One region of the Streptomyces sp. DT190 genome, then DNA from elsewhere that is predicted to be linked to it. Evidence: riboswitches for the same ligand, from Rfam matches in the RefSeq annotation. Region 1 holds a riboswitch; the other holds the start of a gene.
The links. A riboswitch is a leader RNA that binds a small molecule or an ion and turns the genes downstream of it on or off. The one in region 1 is predicted to bind glycine.
Positions count from the first base shown of each region.

Region 2: linked by a shared signal. The riboswitch ahead of gcvP (aminomethyl-transferring glycine dehydrogenase) and the one ahead of gcvT (glycine cleavage system aminomethyltransferase GcvT) in region 1 are both predicted to bind glycine.

Region 1 is NZ_JBNCNM010000014.1:243,971-251,815, forward strand. Features, by position in the region: gene ACPXCS_RS24575 (enhanced serine sensitivity protein SseB C-terminal domain-containing protein) at 271-1,071, opposite strand; gene ACPXCS_RS24580 (enhanced serine sensitivity protein SseB) at 1,212-2,000, opposite strand; gene ACPXCS_RS24585 (AAA family ATPase) at 2,784-3,452, opposite strand; glycine riboswitch at 3,675-3,774, shown strand; glycine riboswitch at 3,775-3,892, shown strand; gene gcvT (glycine cleavage system aminomethyltransferase GcvT) at 3,883-5,052, shown strand; gene gcvH (glycine cleavage system protein GcvH) at 5,154-5,531, shown strand; gene glyA (serine hydroxymethyltransferase) at 5,546-6,808, shown strand; gene ACPXCS_RS24605 (L-serine ammonia-lyase) at 6,910-7,845, shown strand, end outside.
Region 2 is NZ_JBNCNM010000036.1:8,997-16,841, reverse strand. Features, by position in the region: gene ACPXCS_RS37610 (extracellular solute-binding protein) at 1-1,135, opposite strand, end outside; gene ACPXCS_RS37605 (DUF1707 SHOCT-like domain-containing protein) at 1,624-2,199, opposite strand; gene gcvP (aminomethyl-transferring glycine dehydrogenase) at 2,440-5,325, opposite strand; glycine riboswitch at 5,503-5,598, opposite strand; gene ACPXCS_RS37595 (PRC-barrel domain-containing protein) at 5,711-6,088, shown strand; gene ACPXCS_RS37590 (DNA polymerase IV) at 6,123-7,592, opposite strand; gene ACPXCS_RS37585 (MerR family transcriptional regulator) at 7,775-7,845, opposite strand, start outside.

The sequences.
Region 1 (7,845 bases):
CTCGTACACGAGACCGACGGCCCGTGTCTTGCCGGGAGTCTTCAACGCTTTGGCGATCTGTTGCCAGACTTGACGGTGAAAGGATGCGTAAACGTGATGCTGTCTGGGGAGTTCCGTTATCCGGACAACGGGTAACAGGGGTCGGACGCGTTGAGCTAGGGGCATTTTAGGACATTACCCGGAAATTCGCCCTTATCTACGCGCGGAGAGCTGAGCCGACGTCGCTTTTTGTGGGGGTGGGGAACCGGCCTGGGCGGGGTCCCGGGCGGCTCAGTACCTGCCCTGGGCGGGCGGGTAGCCGTAGCCGGACGCGGGGGCCTGGACGGGGGCGGTGGCGTGCGCCTCGCGGTCGTAGAACGGGCGGGCGTAGGCGCGCAGCCACATGGCGACCGGGTCGTGCTCGTCGGACATCGCGACGGTGGAGACGGGCAGCCCGTCCGGCACGGCGCCGAGGGACTGCTGCATCATCGCCCGCACGGAATCCACGGCCGGCGGCGAAGTGTCGTACACGTCCAGTCCGATGGCGAGGTACGGCGCGCCCAGGGCGGGCTGCACCCAGGCGCGGCGCAGCGCGCGGACGGCCGGGGTGCGGTGCGCGTTCTGCGCGAGCAGGGCGTAGAACTGCGGGACCTCGATGGCCGGTTCGGACAGCCGCAGCGGTCCGGCGGGCTGGCGGTCCAGGCCCGTGGCGATCCTGCGCAGGTCCAGCCAGGGGATGCCGACGCCGCCGCCCGGGGCGTGCGGGTTGAGCCAGAGGCCGTAGTGGTCGGGGTAGAGCGCGCGGGCCACGTCGACGCCGTCGACCACCTCGTACGAGCGGTTCCAGCCGCTGGCCGAGAGCTCCTGGGCGGAGGTCACGCAGGGGGCGTAGCCGTGGCCGTCGACCTCCATGTTCCCGTACTGGGCGTCCGGGGAGCCGGCCTGGCCGTGCCACAGGAGCATCCAGATCTGGCCGGTGTGCGGGGTCGCGAGTGCGCGCAGGAGTGCCTCGTAGGCGTCGTAGCGCCCGGGCGTGACCTGGCGCAGCATGTGCTCGACCTGTCCGGCCGCGGCCGTGCCGCTCGCGCTCACCCTTTACCGCCCCTTCGTACAACGCCTCGACCGTGACCTAGCTTAAGCCCGCCCACCGGCTCGGGACTCGTTCCCGTACGGGCGGTGCGGTTCCGTCCGCGGCGTGCGGCGCGGTTCCCCGCGTCCGAAGGTGCGCCGGCCTACCGCTGGTAGAAGGGCCGGACCCGGCCGCGCATCCAGTCGCCCACCGGGTCCTGGGCCACGTCCAGCAGGACGAGGTTGACGGGCCAGGGCGCCGGGGACCTGGTCACGGCCCGGGTGAGTGCCTCCAGGGGCAGGGCCCGCAGGTCGCCTTCCCACTGCGAGAGTTCGACGCCCACGAACATCACGGGGTCGGCGGTCTCGATCGCGGCGAGACAGCGGCGGGCGGTGAGCACGACGCCGATCGCCTCGAACTCGGCGGAGGCGGCGGCCAGGAAGTCCACCGGGTCGTCCTGCCAGTCGGGCTCGAAGAGGCGGACCCGGCCGCCGCTCGTGGGGCCGTCCAGCGGGGTGCGGCCTGCCCGGCACAGCTCCGCGACGGCGGGGGGCGGCAGGGGTGTGCCGACCACGCCCCCGGGGTTGATGACGATTCCCGCGTGTGGGGGCAGGCCGCGGGCGAACTCCACGGCGGGCGCGATGGTGTACGCCATGTGCGCTCCGGCGACCAGGCGGAACTGCTCCTCGGAGCTGAACACCGGCACGAACGCCTGGCCCTCGATCTCGACGGCGGGCAGGTCGAGGGGGCCGCTGTTCGGGCCGCCGCCGCTGGGGAGCGGGACCCAGACGAAACTCCGTCCGAGCACCTCGACGATCCGGCCGCCGGCCGCCGGTCCGGCGCCGAGGGCGGCCGAGAGCACCTCCTCCAGCTCGTTGCCGGGCCAGCCACCGTGCGGGTGGGTCTGCGTCTGCGCCGGGAAGTCCGCGGAGAAGTCCGCCGGGAAGTCCATCTGCCTACCGCCTGCCTGAAACCACTGCTGAGTGCGAAAAGGCTAACGGCTCGGGGGGAGGGAGTGACCGGGCCGGGCGGACCGGCTCACGGCCCGGGACCGGCCGCCGGTCCACGGCCGGAGTTCCGGTCGACGCCCTCGGCGGCTCCGTCCACCGGTCACCGGCCCACGACGCGCGTTCCGGTTGCCGCGCACGGCCGGTCCGCCCGCCGGCCGCCGGCCCACGACGCGGGTGCGACGGTCACCGGACTACAGCGCGAGTTCCGGTCGCCGTCCACGACCGATCCGCCCACCGGCCGCCGGCCCACGACACGGGTGGTGCGACGGTCACCGGACCACAACGAGAGATCCGGTCGCCGTCCACGACCGATCCGCCCACCAGCCACCGGCCCACGACACGGGTGCGCCGGTCACCGGACCACAGCACGAGATCCGGTCGCCGTCCACGACCGATCCGCCCACCAGCCCCCGGCCCACGACACGGGTGCGCCGGTCACCGGACCACAGCACGAGTTCCGGTCGCCGTCCACGACCGATCCGCCCGCCGGCCGCCGGCCCACGACGAGGGTCTGCCGGTCCCCGGCCCACGGTGCGTGTTCCGGTTGGCGTGGCCCGCCGGTCCGTTCGCCGGTCGCCGGCCTGCGACGAGAGGCTGCCGGTCAGCCCGTACGGATCGGCTCGCGCCGTCCGGGCCGTCGTGCACCGGGGCCGCGCCGGGACCGCTACCGCGTCACTTCAGCCACAGTCGCGAGCCGCTCGGTTCGTCCCGCGCCCCCGGCCGCGTCACCCCGTGAAGCCGATCCGGCGGAGCGTGTTCGCCGTCTCCCGGTCGGCGAGGACGGCCGAGCCGCAGCCGGAGGGGAGGTCGCCCTGCTCCACGGCGCGCAGCAGGCGGGTCGTGGCCGCGCGGTGGCGCAGGAACGCGTAGCGCGAGACGCCCCGGCCCCGGTCGCGCTGGCCCGCCAGGGCCTGCTCGGGGGTGACGTCGAGGAGGAGCAGGTGCAGCGTGCCGCCCCGGCGGCGGGCCTCACGGGCGAGCCAGCGGCGGACCCAGGCCTGCGTGCCGCAGTCGTGCACCACGATCCCCTCGCCGGAGCGCAGTGCCCGGCGCAGCCCCGCGTAGTGGGCGAGACGGACCAGCGGGCGGTAGGTCGCGTAGGGCAGGAAGCGCGGCATGCGGCGCTCCCAGCGGTCGCGGGTGTCCTGGGAGTCGACGCGCCGGCCCGGCACGGTGCGCCGCATCAGCGTGGACTTGCCGCTGCCCGGCAGGCCCGTGACCACGACCAGGTCCCGGGGTCCGAACAGCAGCGCGCGCGGGCCGCGGCCGGGGCGGTCGCGCAGATCGCGGACGACCGGCGCCGGCACCGGGCCGCGGGCCGCCCCGGCCGGCACCACCGGCTGCTCGGGCAGCGCGATGCCCGTGGTCGTGGCGTACGCCCTGGTCCTGTTCACCGTGATCGTCCTCCCCTGGGGCCAGGTACGGAGTCCCATCCCCGCCGAGTGTAAAGAGAAGGTAATGCCGCAGGCCTCTCATTTCCGTACTCTTCCTGCAACAGGGCTGCTACAGGTCGCTGTGTCCGACGCGCGGGACTCGTGCACTCCCTGTGAAAGGTCCCCCTGCCGCGCCGGAAGGATGCGTGCAATGATGTGCGCGCCAACTGCATACCGGCCGTTTGAATCCGCGCGGGAGAGTTCCCAGCACCGCTGACGCTGGGGCGCCGAAGGAGCAAGTCCCTCCCTTGAATCTCTCAGGCCCCGTTACCGCGCGGGCGAGGCACATCTGAAAAGCGGGCCCTCCCCTGCCCCCGGCAGGCCGGCTCCACCCAAGGTGCAAGCCATGGACCAGCGCGGTCATGGCGAACCTCTCAGGTTCCGATGACAGATGGGGAGGAACGACCTCGCCCGTCATCGCCTTGGGAGACAACGGACTGTGAGCAGTACAGGAGAACTCCGTCACACCGCGCTCGATGCCCTGCATCGTTCGCTGGGTGCGACGATGACCGACTTCGCCGGCTGGGACATGCCCCTGCGCTACGGCTCCGAGCGCGACGAGCACCTCGCCGTGCGCACGAAGGCCGGGCTGTTCGACCTCTCCCACATGGGTGAGATCACCGTCACCGGCCCGCAGGCCGCCGCCCTCCTCGACTTCGCCCTGGTGGGCAACATCGGCGGGGTGAAGCCGGGCCGCGCCCGCTACACCATGATCTGCCGGGCCGACGGCGGCATCCTCGACGACCTGATCGTCTACCGCCTGGGCGAGACCGAGTTCATGGTCGTCGCCAACGCCTCCAACGCCCAGGTCGTGCTGGACGCGCTGACCGAGCGCGCCGCCGGCTTCGACGCCGAGGTGCGCGACGACCGGGACGCCTACGCGCTCATCGCCGTGCAGGGCCCCGAGTCGCCCGCGATCCTGAAGTCCCTCACGGACGCCGACCTCGACGGGCTGAAGTACTACGCCGGTCTGCCCGGCACGGTCGCCGGGGTCCCGGCCCTGATCGCCCGCACCGGCTACACCGGCGAGGACGGCTTCGAGCTGTTCGTGAAGCCGGAGCACGCCGTCGAGCTGTGGCAGGCGCTGACCAAGGCCGGCGAGGGCGCCGGGCTGGTCCCGTGCGGTCTGTCCTGCCGCGACACGCTGCGCCTGGAGGCCGGCATGCCGCTGTACGGGCACGAGCTGAGCACCTCCCTGACGCCCTTCGACGCCGGTCTCGGCCGTGTGGTGAAGTTCGAGAAGGAGGGCGACTTCGTGGGGCGCGAGGCCCTGCGCGAGGCCGCCGCCCGGGCCGAGCAGAACCCGCCGCGCGTGCTGGTCGGACTGGTCGCCGAGGGCCGCCGGGTGCCGCGCGCCGGGTACGCGGTCGTCGCCGGCGGCGAGGTGGTCGGCGAGGTCACCTCCGGCGCCCCCTCCCCCACCCTGGGCAAGCCGATCGCCATGGCCTACGTGGACGCCGCGCACGCCGCGCCCGGCACGCCCGGCGTGGGCGTGGACATCCGGGGCAGTCACGAGCCGTACGAGGTCGTGGCGCTGCCGTTCTACAAGCGGCAGAAGTAGACACTGGCCGCAGGCCGCGGCAACGGCCTGCGCGACCGTCGTCCCAGCTGGACACCAGTCCCCTTTCACAGCACTCCCGCGCGTACAGGAGAATTCAGGCCATGAGCAACCCCCAGCAGCTGCGTTACAGCAAGGAGCACGAGTGGCTGTCGGCCGCCGAGGACGGCGTGTCGACGGTCGGTATCACCGAGCACGCGGCCAACGCGCTCGGCGACGTCGTGTTCGTCCAGCTTCCCGAGGTCGGTGCCACGGTGTCCGCGGGCGAGACCTGCGGCGAGCTGGAGTCGACCAAGTCGGTGTCCGACCTGTACTCCCCGGTCTCCGGTGAGGTCACCGAGGTCAACGAGGACGTCGTGAACGACCCGTCGCTGGTGAACTCGGCCCCCTTCGAGGGCGGCTGGCTGTTCAAGGTGCGCGTCACGGACGAGCCGGGCGACCTGCTCTCCGCCGACGAGTACACCGCGTTCTCCGCCGGCTGAGGGGTCGTAGCCGCATGTCCGTCCTGAACACACCCCTGCACGAGCTCGACCCGGCCGTGGCCGCCGCAGTCGACGCCGAGCTGCACCGCCAGCAGTCCACGCTGGAGATGATCGCCTCCGAGAACTTCGCCCCGGTGGCGGTCATGGAGGCGCAGGGCTCGGTCCTGACCAACAAGTACGCCGAGGGCTACCCGGGCCGCCGCTACTACGGCGGCTGCGAGCACGTCGACGTGGTCGAGCAGATCGCGATCGACCGGGTGAAGGAGCTGTTCGGCGCCGAGCACGCCAACGTGCAGCCGCACTCCGGCGCCCAGGCCAACGCGGCGGCGATGTTCGCGCTGCTCAAGCCGGGCGACACCATCATGGGTCTGAACCTCGCCCACGGCGGGCACCTGACCCACGGCATGAAGATCAACTTCTCCGGCAAGCTCTACGACGTCGTCGCCTACCACGTGGGCGAGGACGGCCGGGTCGACATGGCCGAGGTCGAGCGGCTCGCCAAGGAGTCCCGGCCGAAGCTGATCGTGGCCGGCTGGTCGGCCTACCCGCGGCAGCTGGACTTCGCCGAGTTCCGCCGGATCGCGGACGAGGTCGGCGCGTACCTGATGGTCGACATGGCCCACTTCGCCGGGCTGGTCGCGGCCGGGCTGCACCCCAACCCGGTGCCGCACGCGCACGTGGTCACCACCACGACCCACAAGACCCTCGGCGGTCCGCGCGGCGGTGTGATCCTCTCCACGGCCGAACTGGCCAAGAAGATCAACTCCGCCGTCTTCCCCGGTCAGCAGGGCGGTCCGCTGGAGCACGTGGTCGCCGCCAAGGCCGTCGCGTTCAAGGTCGCCGCCTCGGAGGACTTCAAGGAGCGCCAGCGCCGTACGCTGGAGGGTGCCCGCATCCTGGCCGAGCGTCTGGTGAAGGACGACGTCCGGGCCGTGGGCGTGGACGTCCTGTCCGGCGGCACGGACGTGCACCTGGTCCTGGTCGACCTGCGCCACTCGGAGCTGGACGGTCAGCAGGCCGAGGACCGCCTCCACGAGGTGGGCATCACCGTCAACCGGAACGCGATCCCGAACGACCCGCGTCCGCCGATGGTGACGTCGGGTCTGCGGATCGGCACCCCGGCCCTGGCCACCCGCGGCTTCCGGGCCGAGGACTTCACCGAGGTCGCGGACGTCATCGCCGAGGCGCTGAAGCCGTCGTACGACGCGGAGGCCCTCAAGGCCCGGGTGAAGGCCCTGGCCGACAAGCACCCGCTGTACCCGGGTCTGAACAAGTAGCGCCGGACAACGGCCGCGAAGAAACCTTTCGGGTGCCGTGCCGCCACAAGCGGCGCGGCGCCCACCCCCTCTGCACCACCCCCGTAGTCAGGAGTCACCCCGTGGCCATCTCGGTCTTCGACCTGTTCTCGATCGGCATCGGCCCGTCCAGCTCCCACACCGTCGGCCCGATGCGGGCGGCCGGCCTGTTCGTCCGGCGGCTGCGCAACGAGGAGCTCCTCGGTTCCGTCGCCTCGGTCCGAGCGGAGCTGTACGGCTCGCTCGGCGCGACCGGGCACGGCCACGGGACCCCCAAGGCGGTCCTGCTCGGCCTGGAGGGCGAGTCCCCGCGCACCGTGGACGTGGAGACGGCCGACGAGCGGGTGGAGGCGATCAGGACCGGCGGGCGGCTGAACCTGCTCGGCGAGCACGAGATCGCGTTCTCCTTCGACGACGACATGGTCCTGCACCGCCGCAAGGCCCTGCCGTACCACGCGAACGGCATGACCCTGTGGGCCTACGACGCCTCGGGCGCGGAGCTGCTGACCAAGACCTACTACTCGGTCGGCGGCGGCTTCGTCGTCGACGAGGACGCGGTCGGCGCGGACCGCATCAAGCTCGACGACACCGTGCTGAAGTACCCCTTCCGCACGGGTGACGAGCTGCTGCGCCTGGCCCGGGAGACCGGCCTGTCCATCTCGGCGCTGATGCTGGAGAACGAGCGGGCCTGGCGCACCGAGGAGGAGATCCGCGAGGGCCTGCTGGAGATCTGGCGCGTGATGCAGGCCTGCGTGGCGCGCGGCATGTCCCGCGAGGGCATCCTGCCGGGCGGTCTGAAGGTGCGCCGCCGGGCCGCCAACACCGCGCGCAAGCTCCGCTCCGAGGGCGACCCGCAGGCCCTGTCGATGGAGTGGATCACCCTCTACGCCATGGCCGTGAACGAGGAGAACGCGGCCGGCGGCCGGGTCGTCACCGCCCCCACCAACGGCGCGGCCGGCATCATCCCGGCGGTCCTGCACTACTACATGAACTTCGTGCCGGGCGCCGACGAGGAGGGC
Region 2 (7,845 bases), on a different contig from region 1:
GCTCGGCCTGCACGGCCTTGATGTTGGCGTCGGCGATGGCGCTCTCGGCCGCCGGGACCACGGGCAGCACACCGGTCTTCTTCACGAGCTCCCGGTCGGTGGCCTCCGAGGCGAAGAACTTCAGGAAGTCGACGGCCGCCTGCGGAGCACCCCGGCGCAGGGCGTGTCCACCGCCTCCGCCGAAGACCTCGGTGATGGCCCCCCGGCCGCCCTCGACCGCCGGGAACGGGAAGAAGCCGAGGTCCTTGCCGAGACCCTTGCCGGCGTCGGCCTGGACCACCGGCGCCCACTGGCCCATGAGCTCCATGGCCGCCTTGCCGTTGCCGACGCTGGCGGCCTGACCGGTGGGGCTGGAGTAGGCCGCACCGAGGAAGCCCTTCTGGAACGGCTGCAGGCCGACGAGCTCCTCCAGGTGCTCGCCCGCCTCGACGAAGGGCGCGCCGGTGAAGTCCTTGTCCTCGTACGCCTTCTGCAGCGCCTCGGCACCGGCGGTGCGCATCGCCAGGTACGCCCAGTAGTACATGCCGGGCCACTTCTCCTTGCCGGCCAGGGCGAGGGGTGTGATCCGGGCGGACTTGAGCTTGCGCACGGCGTCGAGGAAGCCGCTCCAGGTGGTCGGGGGCTCGCTGATGCCGGCCTTCTTGAAATGCGCCTTGTTGTACCAGAAGCCGATCATGCCGATGTCGAACGGGATGCCGTAGGCCCGGTCCTCGATCAGGTACGGCTCCCGGGCCACCGGCAGCAGGGCGTCGCCCCAGGGCTTGGTGCGGTCCGTGAGGTCCTCGACGAGCCCGGCGGCGACCTGCTGCTGCAGCACGCCGCCACCCCAGGTGTGGAAGATGTCGGGCAGCTTCCCCGAAGAGGTCAGAGCCGTCATCTTCGATTTGTAGGCGTCGTTCTCGAGTTGGACGATCTTGACCTTGACCTTGGGGTTCTGCGCCTCGAACTTGCGCGCCAGACCGGCCCAGACCGTCTTGGTCGGTTCCGTGGTGGAGATGTTCCACCACTCGATCGTGGTCGTCCCGGACGACCCTCCGTCCGAGTCCCCGCCGCATGCGGTCAGTGCCGTCATCCCCAGACCGGCTGCGGCGGAGGCCGCCAGGAAGCCGCGGCGGGACAGTGCCGGGTCGCCCATCATGCGCTCCTCGAAAGTTTCGAATGAGATCCAGAAAGCTGCGTTGATGCCGCACCCTAGAGACAGCGGGTAAACGGTGGCAACCCCTTGTACACAGTGAATCTGCCCTTGCCATCCGGACCTCAGGGGTCTGCCGAAACATTCGATCAGGAAGACGAACCTTACGGAGCGGGTGATCACGCTGGGTGCCCAGCAGCGAGCCCCGCCGACCCGGGCCTGCGCTCTCAGCGGATCGCCGGGGCGATGTACGCCTTCACCAGGTGGTTTCAGCGAGGCGACCGGCTTCGGCGCCGGTCCCGGCTGCCGCGCGGCCGCCGCGGCCTGCGCAACCTCGGGCTGGAGCATCACGCTCTGCTTACACCGGTCGGTCGAGCGGCGGTAGCCCGACTCCACGCCGAAATACTCCAGGACCGCCTGACGAGGTCATGGGCGGGCGGCGGCGACCGGCGGCAACGCTGCGCCCGGACAGGCCGCGCCGTGGATGCTCCTCAGTGCCCGACGAGGCGCCGGCGCCGGGGACGCACCACTATCTGCCCGTACTCGACCTCTCCCGTGATACGCACACGCAGCAGGACGGGCGCATCGGCCGCCCGGCGCTCCTTGACCGCGGAGTAATGGGTCACGAGCCCGGTCGTGTCGACCACGACCCCCGGCCGGGTCACCAGCTTGAGGGCACCGGCGCGCAGGTCCAGGTCGATGTGCAGACTGTCATGCGTGATCACCGCGTCGGTGAAGTCGAGGGCCACCTCGCCCCAGGCCGACCGGATCTCCAGGCGCCGCGGTACCACCCAGGCGTCACCTCGCCGGGTCACGGACCCGACCTGGTCGATCCGTGCGACCTCCTCGGCGCCGGCCATCTCCACCGGCCGGGACAGATCTCCCGTCAACAGCGCCAGTTCACCCACCGTACGGGCGGACAGCGCGGCCTCCAGCCGCTCGTCCAGCTCCTCCGGGGTGAGCCGTCCGTCGCCCGCGGCAACCCGCAGCACGTCCACCGCCCGGTCCCGATCCGCGTGCGACGCCCTCACCTCGGGCGATCCACTCCCGCCTACGAGCTCTCCCACAGCCACTCCCCCGAACTCCGCGGGCGGCGCACCCCGCCGACCCGTCCCGGCCGCTAACGCTATATCGCGTCATACGCGAGGGGCCATACCCCGATCGGGTCAATCGAGGTCGATCCGTGCCGGCCACGGCGCCGGGAGCGGCGACCGCAACGTCACTCGCGACGGCATGACGCAAGACGGGAGGGGCCCCGCAGACGCGGAGCCCCTCCCGTGACCGAACCGGTCGCCGAACCGGCGAAATCAGTCCTCGTACGCGTCCAGCGGCGGGCACGAGCAGACCAGGTTCCGGTCACCGTAGGCCTGGTCGATACGGCGCACCGGCGGCCAGTACTTGTCGGCGACCGAGACCCCGGCCGGGAAGACGGCCTCCTCGCGGCTGTAGGCGTGCTCCCACGCACCGGCGAGGGCGCCGGCGGTGTGCGGGGCACCCCGCAGCGGGTTGTCCTCGGCGGGCCACTCACCGGAACCGACCTTCTCGATCTCCGCGCGGATGGCGATCATCGCGTCGCAGAACCGGTCCAGCTCGGTCAGGTCCTCCGACTCGGTCGGCTCGATCATCAGCGTCCCGGCCACCGGGAACGACATCGTCGGCGCGTGGAAGCCGTAGTCGATGAGCCGCTTGGCGACGTCGTCGACGCTGACACCGGTCGCCTTGGTCAGCGGCCGCAGGTCGATGATGCACTCGTGCGCGACGAGCCCGCCGGGACCGGTGTAGAGCACCGGGTAGTGCGGCTCGAGCCGCTTGGCGACGTAGTTGGCGCTCAGCACCGCCACCTGCGTGGCCCGCTTGAGCCCCTCGCCGCCCATGAGCCGGACGTAGGCCCAGGAGATCGGCAGGATGCCGGCCGAGCCCCAGGGCGCCGCCGAGATGGGGCCGACGCCCGTCTCCGGGCCCGCCTCGGGCTGCAGCGGGTGGTTCGGCAGGTACGGCGCGAGGTGCTCGCGCACCGCCACCGGGCCGACGCCCGGGCCGCCACCGCCGTGCGGGATGCAGAAGGTCTTGTGCAGGTTCAGGTGCGAGACGTCACCGCCGAAGTGGCCCGGCTTGGCCAGCCCGACCAGCGCGTTGAGGTTGGCGCCGTCGACGTAGACCTGGCCGCCCGCCTCGTGCACCTGTGCGCAGATGTCGGCGACGTGCTCCTCGAACACGCCGTGGGTCGACGGGTAGGTGATCATCAGCACGGCGAGTTCGTCGCGGTGCTGCTCGATCTTCGCCCGCAGGTCCTCGACGTCGATCTCGCCGTCCTCGGCGGTCTTCACGACGACGACCTTCATGCCGGCCATGACGGCGCTGGCGGCGTTGGTGCCGTGCGCGGAGGACGGGATCAGGCACACGGTCCGCTGCTCGTCGCCGTTGGCCCGGTGGTAGCCGCGCACCGCGAGCAGACCGGCCAGCTCGCCCTGGGACCCGGCGTTCGGCTGGAGGGAGACCTTGTCGTACCCGGTGACCTCGGCGAGCCGGTCCTCCAGCTCATGGATGAGCGTGAGGTAGCCCTGGGCCTGCTCGGCGGGGGCGAAGGGGTGCAGCTGCCCGAACTCGGGCCAGGTGACCGGCTCCATCTCGGTGGTCGCGTTGAGCTTCATGGTGCAGGAGCCCAGCGGGATCATGCCGCGGTCGAGCGCGTAGTCCCGGTCGGCCAGCCGGCGCAGGTAGCGCAGCATGGCCGTCTCGGAGCGGTGCTGGTGGAAGACGGGGTGCGTCAGGTAGTCGTCGGAGCGCAGCAGCCCGGCCGGGAGCCCTTCCTCGGTGGCGTCGTCCAGCGCCTCGATGACCCCCTCGACGCCGAAGGCGGCCCACACGGCCCGCAGCTGGGCCCGGCTCGTGGTCTCGTCGCAGGCGATCGAGACGTGGTCGGCGTCGACGAGACGCAGGTTGACCCCGTTGTCGCGCGCGGCCGCCACGACCTCGGCGGCCCGGCCCGCGACGCGCACGGTCAGGGTGTCGAAGTAGGAGCCGTGTACGACCTCGACGCCGCCGTTCGCGAGCCCGGCGGCGAGGACCGTGGCGTAACGGTGGGTGCGCCGGGCGATGCCCCGCAGGCCGTCCGGGCCGTGGTAGACGGCGTACATGCCGGCCATCACGGCGAGCAGCACCTGCGCGGTGCAGATGTTGCTGGTCGCCTTCTCGCGGCGGATGTGCTGCTCACGCGTCTGCAGCGCCAGCCGGTAGGCCTTGTTCCCGTCGGCGTCCACGGACACGCCGACGAGCCGCCCGGGCAGGCTGCGCGCCATCTTCTCCTGGACCGCCATGTAGCCGGCGTGCGGCCCGCCGAAGCCCATCGGCACGCCGAAGCGCTGGGTCGTGCCGACCGCGATGTCCGCGCCGAGCTCGCCGGGCGACTTCAGCAGGGTCAGCGCGAGCAGGTCGGCGGCGACGGTGACGACGGCGCCCAGCTCGTGCGCCCGGTCGATGACCGGCTTGATGTCCCTGACGGCTCCGGAGGCGCCCGGGTACTGGATCAGCACGCCGTTGATCTCGCGCTCGGCGACCTCGTCCGGAATGCCGTCGGTGAGGTCGGCGACGACGACCTCCACGCCCGTCGGCTCGGCCCGGGTCTGGATCACGGCGATGGTCTGCGGCAGCGCGTCCGCGTCGACCAGGAACAGGCCCTTCTTGTTCTTGCCCATCCGCCGCGACAGCGCCATGGCCTCGGCCGCCGCGGTGCCCTCGTCGAGCAGGGAGGCACCGGAGGTCGGCAGTCCGGTGAGGTCGGCGACCATGGTCTGGAAGTTGAGCAGCGCTTCCAGACGCCCCTGCGAGATCTCCGGCTGGTACGGCGTGTACGCGGTGTACCAGGCTGGGTTCTCCATGACGTTGCGCATGATGACCGGCGGCGTGAACGTGCCGTAATAGCCGAGTCCGATCATGGAGCCGAGGACCTGGTTGCGGTCGGCGAGCGAGCGCAGCTCGGCGATCACCTCGGCCTCGCTGCGGGCACCGGGCAGGTCGAGGGCCTCGGCGCTCTTGATGACGGCCGGGACCGCGGCGGCCGTGAGCTCGTCGAGTGAGCCGTAGCCGACCTGCGCGAGCATCTTGGCCTGGGCCTCGTGGTCGGGGCCGATGTGGCGCTGCTCGAAGGGCACTGCCTCTTCGAGCTCGGAAAGCGGAATGCGATGGGCGGTCATGGGCGGAGGCCTCCTGGTCTGACACGACCTTCGAGGGGCACCACGGCGCGGGTACCCGGACGGCCTCCCCCTCTGTCATCTCAACCTGAGAGCTTCACCGGATCGCCCGAAGGCCTCCGGCTTTCACCGTCGGTGAGAGCGGAAGCCGTCGACACCCGCTCTTCTTTCCAGAGTGACCTCGTCCGTGCGGTACGTGTGCCTGAGAGATTCCGGGGAGGATTTGCTCCTTCGGCGCCTCCGATGATGTCCGGAGGACTCTCCCGCGCGGGGTCAGCAGCCGTTGCCAGCGTACCAGCGCGGTCAACGCACGAACCTTCGAGTGGCCGCCTCCCCGATTCTGCCGTTTTGTAGTGCTTACGGATGATTGCGAGCCTGTGGAGGTCCCGTGCGTACCGATATCGATCCGCGCAACCTGATCGGCCGCAAGGCGTTCGACCGCAACGGAGCCCGGATCGGCACGATCGACGAGGTCTACCTCGACGACGCCACCGGCGAACCGGAGTGGGCGGCCATACGGACCGGCCTGTTCAGCAGGGACGCGTTCGTCCCCCTGGAGCCCAGCGAGCTGATCGACGGCGCCCTCCACATCCCTTTCGAACGCGCCCTGATCAAGGACGCCCCCGACTTCGGCGTGGGCCGCCACCTCTCCCCCGAGCAGGAGCTCCAGCTCTACCACCACTACGGCCTCGACATCGCCGCTCCTCCCCCACTCCCGGACCACGCCTTCGGCAAGCTGGCGGGCTCGGACGAACAGACGACCTGAGAGGCCGGACCAGGCCTGCCAGGACAGCCACCCCCTAGTAGAGGGGCGCGGCTCCCGACGACGTCCCCACCGGCCCGACGGAGCCCTTCCGGTGCACCTCGGGCTCCCCGCTTCCCTCAGGCTCCTCGGGGAGCGCGGGACCCTCAGGCCCCTCGGGCCCCTCAGATCTTCGTAACACCAGCGGCAACGGATCCGCCGGCTCCAGCGCGGGGTCGTCGACGCGGAACGTACGCACTCTCCCCGGCTCCGACCCGGGCGTCTCGAAGCGCACGGTGACCCGCCCCAGTCCACTGCCCTGCACCCACCCGTGCCCGAACTCGGCGTGCCGCACGTCGTGCCCGGCGGGCCAGCGACGCTCGGCGAGCGACGGCTGCTCCTCGGCCCGCGCGACGGCGTGCTCCTCCGCCACCCCCTCCGCCACCGACCGCTCCCCCGCGGCCTGCGCGAACAGGTCCTCCTGGGTGTAGTCGGCGAGCCCGCTGACCCCCACCCCGAGCAGCCTCACGCCACCCGTGGTGTCCACCGAGTCGAGCAGCCTCGCCGCCGCCTCCCCGATCACCCCGGGATCGTCCGTCGGCCCCCGCAGCGTCTCGGACCGGGTGAGCGTCGAGAAGTCGTACCGCCGCACCTTCAGCACGATCGTCCGCCCGGACAGACCCGCCCCGCGCAGCCGCCGTACGCACCGGTCGGCCAGCCGCTGCACCTCCAGCCCGACCCGCACCCGGTCGTGGATGTCCACGTCGTACGTGTCCTCCACGGACACGGACTTCGCCTCCCGCTCCGCCACCACGGGCCGGTCGTCGCGCGCCAGGGCCATCGCGTAGAGCCCGTGCCCGTGCGCCTTCCCCAGCAGCCGGACCAGCTCGTCCTCGCCCGCTTCCACGATCTCCTCGACCGTGGTGATCCCGGCCCGCCGCAGATGGTCCCCCGTCGCCGGTCCGACCCCGGGCAGGGTCCGCACCGACATCGGCCCGAGCATGGCCCGCTCGGTGCCCGGCTCGATCACCACCAGCCCGTCGGGCTTGGCCTGCTCGGAGGCGATCTTCGCGAGCATCTTGGAGGCGGCGAGCCCGACCGACCCCGTGAGTCCCGTGACGGCGCGGATGTCGGCGCGCAGCTGCGCCCCGACCAGCCTCGCGGACGCCTCGTCCCAGGCCACTCCACCGGCCTCCAGGTCCACGAACGCCTCGTCCAGGCTCAACGGCTCCACGAGCGGCGACAACGCCCGCAGCAGCTCCATGACGCGTTCGCTGATCGTCTTGTAGAGCCCGAAGCGCGGCACGAGATACGCGGCGTTGGGCGCCAGCCGCCTGGCCTGCCCCATGGGCATCGCCGAGTGCACCCCGAAGACCCGTGCCTCGTACGACGCCGTGGCCACCACACCGCGAGGCCCGAGCCCTCCCACGACCACGGCCTTCCCGCGCAGACTCGGCTTGGACGCCTGCTCCACCGAAGCGAAGAAGGCATCCATGTCGAGATGCAGGATCGTGGGCGCGGTTCTCACATCTCCGATGCTGCCCTACGCCACTGACAATGCTCCTGCCGACCGACCCGGTCTCCTGCGCCCCTCCCCGGAGGCGATCGCCGGCCGCGGAAACGGCGGCGGACACAGCAGATGGGGCTGGAGCGCGGGTGCGGAAACGTCCCGCCTCTTGCGGCCACCGGGAGCACCGTGTCCGGAGCGGCTCAGACGGCCCGGTTCCGCCGTCGCGCCAGCTCGTCCGCGGGGTTCGGCCCGACCAGCGTCTCGCCGGTGT